DNA from 2 places in the Kineococcus haloalkalitolerans genome. Region 1 is predicted to be linked to the other one. Evidence: riboswitches for the same ligand, from Rfam matches in the RefSeq annotation. Region 1 holds a riboswitch; the other holds the start of a gene.
What was found. A riboswitch is a leader RNA that binds a small molecule or an ion and turns the genes downstream of it on or off. The one in region 1 is predicted to bind thiamine pyrophosphate.
Positions count from the first base shown of each region.

Region 2: another riboswitch for thiamine pyrophosphate. It lies ahead of ACRYMY_RS00295 (ECF transporter S component); the one in region 1 lies ahead of thiM (hydroxyethylthiazole kinase).

Region 1 covers NZ_JBJLSH010000015.1:66,119-69,504, forward strand. The annotation lists gene thiD (bifunctional hydroxymethylpyrimidine kinase/phosphomethylpyrimidine kinase) at 1-476, opposite strand, end outside; gene thiE (thiamine phosphate synthase) at 473-1,150, opposite strand; gene thiM (hydroxyethylthiazole kinase) at 1,150-1,968, opposite strand; TPP riboswitch at 1,951-2,048, opposite strand; gene ACRYMY_RS08160 (DUF4383 domain-containing protein) at 2,120-2,578, shown strand; gene mgrA (L-glyceraldehyde 3-phosphate reductase) at 2,681-3,386, opposite strand, start outside.
Region 2 covers NZ_JBJLSH010000001.1:62,478-65,863, forward strand. The annotation lists gene ACRYMY_RS00290 (ATP-binding cassette domain-containing protein) at 1-990, opposite strand, end outside; gene ACRYMY_RS00295 (ECF transporter S component) at 983-1,639, opposite strand; TPP riboswitch at 1,689-1,794, opposite strand; gene ACRYMY_RS00300 (hypothetical protein) at 1,941-2,081, shown strand; gene ACRYMY_RS00305 (DUF4235 domain-containing protein) at 2,149-2,442, shown strand; gene ACRYMY_RS00310 (CYTH and CHAD domain-containing protein) at 2,512-3,386, opposite strand, start outside.

The sequences.
Region 1 (3,386 bases):
CACTCCTGCACCGTGCGCGCCGGCCGCGCGTCCAGCAGGACCGCGGCCTCGGGCACGTTGGGGGTGACGACGGCCGCCAGCGGCAGCAGTTCGGTGCGCAGCGCGTCCACGGCGTCGGCGTCCAGCAGCCGGTCGCCGCTCGTGGCGACCATCACCGGGTCCAGCACGAGCGGCCCGGCGCCGCGCTCGCGCAGCACGCCCGCCACGGCCCGCACGACGTCCGCCGAGCCGAGCATGCCGACCTTGACGGCGTGCACGGCGACGTCGTCGAGCAGGACGTCCAGCTGCCGGCGCACGAAGTCCGCCGGGACGGGGTGCACCCCGGCGACGCCGCGGGTGCTCTGCGCCGTCAGCGCCGTCAGGACGGCCGTGCCGTAGGCGCCCAGCGCCCCGAAGGTCTTCAGGTCCGCCTGCACGCCGGCGCCGCCGCTGGGGTCGCTGCCCGCGACGCTCAGGGCGACCCGCGCGGCGCTCACGCCCGCCACCGGGCCAGCAGGCCGGCGGCCGCGGCGGCCGGGTCCTCGGCCGCGCACACCTCCGAGACCGTGCAGGTGCCCGCCAGGCCCAGCCCGCGCAGCTGCTCGACGTTGTGCCCGTGCACGCCGCCGATCGCCACGCACGGCAGGGCGCGCTCGGCGGCCGCGGCGACGACCTCCCGCACGCCGCCCGGGCCCAGCGGCGGCGCGGCCAGCGGCTTGGTGGGCGTGGCCCACACCGGGCCGACGCCCAGGTAGTCCAGCGCCCCGGCGGGCGCGGCGCGCACGCCCGCCACGTCCGAGACGGACAGCCCCAGCAGCAGGTCGGGGCCGACCAGGCGGCGGACCTCCTCGGCGGGCAGGTCCGACTGGCCCAGGTGCACGCCGTCGGCGCCGGCCAGCAGCGCCACGTCCACGGCGTCGTCGACGAGCAGGGCGACGCCCGTGCCGGCCAGCGCGTCGCGCACGCGGCGCACCAGCTCCAGCAGCTCGCGGTCGGCGGCGTCCTTGGCGCGCACCTGCACGGCGCTCACGCCGCCGGCCACGGCGGCGCGCACGGTGTCCACGACACCGCGGTCGCCGCACAGGGCGGTGTCGGTCACCAGGTACAGGGAGGGGTCGAAGCGCTCGCGGGCCGAGCCGGGGGCGCGCCCGGCGGCGGGCACGACCGGCATCAGCGCAGCCGCCCGTCGCCCAGCGCGGCGGCCAGCGCGGGGCCGTCGACGGCGTCCAGGGCGTCCACCCACGCGGCGGCGAACGTGCCCGGCCCGGCGGCGACGGCCGCGGCGCGCTCGGCGGCCAGGCCGACGTGGGCGTGCGCGGCGACCGCGGCCACCAGCGGGTCGGCGGTGACGGCGGCGTAGGCGGCCGTCAGGGCGCCGAGCGCGCACCCGGCGCCCGTGGTGCGGGTCAGCAGCGGCGAGCCGCCGGCCAGCCGCACCGTGCGCTCGCCGGCCACGAGGACGTCCACCTCGCCGGAGACGGCGACGGCGCCGCCGGTGCGGGCGCTCAGCTCGCGCGCGGCGGCCACGGCCTCCTCGGCGCCCGCGGTGGAGTCCACGCCGCGCCCGCCGGCGCCGGCGCCGGCCAGGCCGAGGACCTCGGAGGCGTTGCCGCGCACCACGGCCGGGCGGTGCTCCAGCAGCTCGCGGGCCACGCGGGTGCGCAGCGGCAGGCCGCCCACGGCGACCGGGTCGAGCACCCACGGGCGCCCCGCGGCGCGGGCGGCGGCCGCGGCGACGTGCATCGCCGAGGCCCGCACGCCGTCGATGGTGCCGACGTTGACCAGCACCGCGGAGGCGACGGCCGCGAACGCGGCGGACTCCTCCACGCTGTCGACCATGGCCGGGGCGGCGCCCGCGGCCAGGAGGACGTTCGCGCTGATCGTCTGCACGACGGAGTTGGTCAGGCACTGCACCAGCGGGGCCTGCTCGCGCACCGCGGTGCGGGCGTCGCTCAGCTCGGGTGCGGGGACGGCTGCCACGCGTGACATCCCTTCGTCAGCATTACCTGCGTCAGGTTCGACGGGTGTGATCTCAGCCCCGCCCGTGCGGGGCACCCCGTGTCGCGGGCGACCGTAGCACCGGCCGTGGCGCCGGCCGCGCAGGGGTTTCCGGGAGCGCCCGAGCGGGTAGGTCTCCGGCATGAGCCTCGACATGTCGGGACGCACGGCGACCGGGCGGCCGCGCACGACCGCCGGTCAGCACCTGTCGCTGGTCGCCGCGGTGGTCCTCCTGCTGGTGGGCGTCGCCGGGTTCGCGGTCTCCGGGTTCGGCGACTGGACGCGCGGTGACCTCCAGACGTCGCTGCTGGAGTTCACGATCAACCCGCTGACCAGCGCGGTGTTCGTCGTCGTCGGCGCGCTGGGGCTGCTGGGGCGGCGCACGGCCCGGCTGGCGCGCTGGTACGGCGTCCTGCTGGCGCTGGTGATGGGCGGTCTGGCGGTCTTCGGGTACTCGATCCTCGGCGACCCGGAGGGCAACCCCTTCAACATCAACTACGCCATGACGGCCCTGCTCAGCGTCATCGCCGTGCTGGGGATCGTCATCGCGCTGGTGCCGACGCGCACGGGCAAGCGGCCCAGCACCGTCGAGCTCGACTGACCCGCCTCGCCCGCTCGACTCCCGGCGCGCTCGCCACCCATCCCCGTCGCGGGAGGGGTGGTGAGCGCGCCGGGAGTCGTCAGCGGTGGCCCGGGGCGGGGGTCAGTCGCCGGCGGACAGGCGCGGCTGCGCCCACAGGTCGACGCCGGAGTCGACCGCGAACTCGTCGATCGCGTCCAGCTCGTCCTGCGTGAACTCCAGCCGCGAGACGGCCGCGACGTTGTCCTCCACCTGCTGCACGCTGCTGGCGCCGATGAGCGTCGTCGTGACCCGCCGGTCGCGCAGCACCCACGACAGCGCCAGCTGCGCCAGCGTCTGACCGCGGCCCCGGGCGATCTCGTGCAGGCCCCGGATCCGGCGCAGGTTCTCCTCGGTGAGGATCCCCGGGTCCAGCGACTTGCCCTGCGCCGCGCGGGAGTCCGCGGGCACGCCGTCCAGGTAGCGGTCGGTCAGCAGACCCTGCGCGAGCGCCGTGAACGGGATGCAGCCGACGCCCTCGCGCTCCAGCACGTCCAGCAGGCCGCCCTCGATCCAGCGGTTGAACATCGAGTACGAGGGCTGGTGGATCAGCAGCGGCGTGCCGAGCTCGCGCAGGATGCGCGCGGCCTCCGCGGTGCGCTCGGGCCCGTAGCTGGACAGGCCCACGTACAGGGCCTTGCCGGAGCGGACGATCGCGTCGAGCGCGCCCATCGTCTCCTCCAGCGGCGTCGCCGGGTCCGGGCGGTGGTGGTAGAAGACGTCGACGTAGTCGAGGTCCATGCGCCGCAGCGACTGCTCCAGCGAGGCCGTGAGGTACTTGCGCGAGCCG
Region 2 (3,386 bases), on a different contig from region 1:
GCCGACGAGGGTGGACTTGCCGGCACCGCTGTCCCCGGTCAGGGCGGTGACCCGCCCGGCCTCGAGGCTCGCGTCGACGCCGTCGAGGACGACGACCACCTCGCGGCGGCCGGTGCCGCGGCGGGCGCGCTCGACCCGGACCCCGGTGGCGGTCACCGCGGGCCCGCCGGGCACGTCGAGCAGCGGGGCGACGAGCCCGGCGGGCACGTCGAGCTGGGCGGGCGCGGGCGCCCCGGGCACCCACAGCCCGTCGGCGAGCGGGGCGGGCAGCGCGCCCAGCACCGCGGCGGGGGCGCCGTCGGCGACGACGCGGCCGTCCGGCCCGAGCGCGACGACGCGGTCGACGACGTCCGCCCACGCGGCGAGGTCGTGGTCGACGACGACGAGGGTGCGCCCGGCGGCGGCGGCCAGCAGGGCGTCGCGCACCCGGCGGGCGGTGACGGGGTCGAGCATCGACGTCGGCTCGTCGAGCAGCAGCAGGCCGGGGCGCAGGGCGAGCGCCCCGGCGACGGCCAGGCGCTGCAGCTCACCGCCGGACAGCTCGGCGGTGGAGCGGTCGCGGCCGGCGCCGAAGGCCGCGGCGGCGTGGGCGGCGTCGACGCGGGCCCACACCTCCTCCCGCGGCAGGGCGAGATTCTCCGGCCCGAAGGCGGTGTCGCGCCCCGCGGTGGCGGCCACGACGGCGTCCACCGGGTCCTGCAGGAGCAGCCCCGCACGCCCGGGGGCGGCCGGGGCGCCGTCGAGCAGGACCCGGCCGCTGAGGACGTCGCCGTCCTCGTCCTCGTCGGCGACCCCCGCCAGGACCCGCAGCAGGGTGGACTTGCCGGCGCCGCTGGGGCCGACGAGCAGGACCTTCTCCCCGGCGGCCACGTCGAGGTCGACGTCGCGCAGGACGGCGACGCCGCCGGGGGCGAACGTCAGCCCGCGCACCTCGACGCGCACCGGCGCGGGCCCACCACCGGGCCCACCACCGGGCACGGCGTCAGGCACGGGCGCGGGCGCGGTGCTCGGCCCCGGCGGGGAAGCGCTGCAGCGCACCGGTGCGGGCCAGGGCGCGCACCAGCGCCCAGCCGCCGAGCCCGGCGACGACGGCGCCGGAGAGGGCGAACAGGCCGACGTAGGCGGCCTGCCAGGCCGGCGCCCACTCCCCGCCGTAGTAGACGACGTTCTCGTACAGGGCCTCCAGGACGCCGGCGAGGACGCCGCCGAGGACGGCGACGCCCAGGCTCCAGCGCCGCCACAGGAAGAGCGCCACGGCGATCTCGACGCCCAGGCCCTGGATCGCGCCGGAGACGAGGACCCCGGAGGCCCAGGCGCTGCCGAGGAGCATCTCGACGGTCGCGGCGAGCATCTCCGTGAGCAGCGCCGCGCCGGGGCGGCGGACGACGAGCGCGCCGACGACGGCGGGCAGCAGCCACACGCCGGACACGAGCCCGGCGGCGGGGCGGAAGGCCGCGAAGGCCGGGTCGATGACGTGGTAGAGCACGCCCCAGCCCCAGAAGACGACGCCGAAGGCGACGCCGAGGACGGCGGCGGTGACGAGGTCCACGCTGCGCCAGCGGCCCAGCGGCGCGCGGGCGAGGACGGTCCGGGACGTGGTGGACCCGGTGGGCTTGGCGGGTCCGGTGGTCTGGCTCACGAGGTTCCTCCTGGGTGCAGGAGGGGGACCCGTGACCACCGCGGTCACGGGTCGAGACGGCTCGACTCCCTACGCCGGTGCTAACCGGGTCAGGTTCGAGGGTCTGCGGCTGCCCGCACTCTCAGCGCCCTTCCGGCGCTCCCCTGTCGACGGGCGAACGCTACACCGCCCGCAAGCTCCCCCGCTCCTCCGGCGCCCCACCCCCACCTCCCTCCGTGATCTTGCAGGGATTCCCAGCAAGATCACCGCGGGCGGGGGCGGAGTGGTGGGCGGCGGGGCGGGCGTCGGGGAGGATGGGGGCGTGCTGCGCAGCCTGAGGGGACCGGACGGCGGCCCGTCGCGCGGGGTCCGCCTGCTCACCGTCGTGGTCGTCGTCGCGCTCGTCGCCGGATCGGCCACCGTGCTGCTGCCCGTGCTGGGGTGGCTGGTCGACCTGCTCTGAGCGCGGCGGGACCGGCCGACCGGGACCGGGGTCGACGCGCCCGGGGCGGTGCGGCAGGGTCTGGCCCATGAGCTCGATGGTGTGGAAGTTCGTCGGCCCGGGCGCCGGCGTCCTCGCGGCCGCCCTGGCCAGCCGCGTGACGAAGAAGGCGTGGGTCTCGGTGACGGGGAGCCCGCCGCCGGACAACCCCGAGGACCCCGACGTCGCGTGGAAGGACGCCGTCGTGTGGGCGCTGGCCTCCGGCGCGATCATCGGCCTGACGCGGCTCGTCGTCGAGCGGCAGGCGGCCGTCTGGTACCGGCGATCCTTCGGGGAGCTGCCCCCGGGTCTCGGCCCGGGGACCGACGGCCGCACCTCCTGAGGGAGCACCTCCCGGACGCCCGACGGGGCCGGCGCCGCGGCGCCGGCCCCCGTCGTCACGCCCGGTGGGTCAGCGCAGCCACCGGTGCAGGCGCTTGGCCCGCACCGCCGCCCACGCCTCGTCGAAGTCGGCCTCGCTGGCCGCGGCGTGCGCCTCCTCCTGCGCGAACAGCCGCCCGTAGGCGAAGGCGACCTCGGGCTGCGCGGACGCGGCCAGCTGGCGCAGCCGCTCGCGGGTGACCACCGAGTCCTGGTGCTCGCCCAGCACCTCCTGCACGTCGGTGACGGCGCGCGCGAAGCGGGCCGCGTCCTTGCCGAAGACGACGCCGACCGCCTCGGCGGCGTAGCGCACCTGCTTGGCGGCCTTGCGCGCCTCGTGCAGCAGCTCGTCGCGCTCGGCGCCCGCGCCGGCGCGGTCGGCCTGCTCGACGAGCCCGGCGAGGGACTCGAAGGTCTTGGCGACCCGGCGCGGCAGCACCTTGGCGGCCCGGCGGCGGCCGCGGTCGGTGAGGTCGGGGCGCTCGACGAGGTCCTGCAGGGCGTCGAGCAGGGACTGGTAGCGCTCGGAGTCGAGCTCGGCGAGCACCCGGTCGTGGGCGGTGCGGTAGTCGGCCTCCAGCTGCTCGGCGACCATCGCCGGCACGGCCCCGGTGGCCGCCGGGTCGGCCGGCTGGTCCTGCGCGGCGACGTCGAGGGAGGCCACCGACCGCACGAGGCGGTCGCGCAGCACCTCGGCGTCGCGGGCGGCGCCCAGCTCCGCCGCCAGCCAGCGCAGCTCGTCGCGCAGCGGCTTGGTCGGCCGGGTCAGCAGGGGCTGGAAGGTGCGCAGGGCGCTGCGCAGGCGGCGGGTCGCCACCCGCATCTTGTGGACGCTGTCGGGCTCGTCGCGGCGCACCCGCGCGTCCTGGTCGAGCACCTGCTGGACCTGCTCGGCCAGGTGCACGA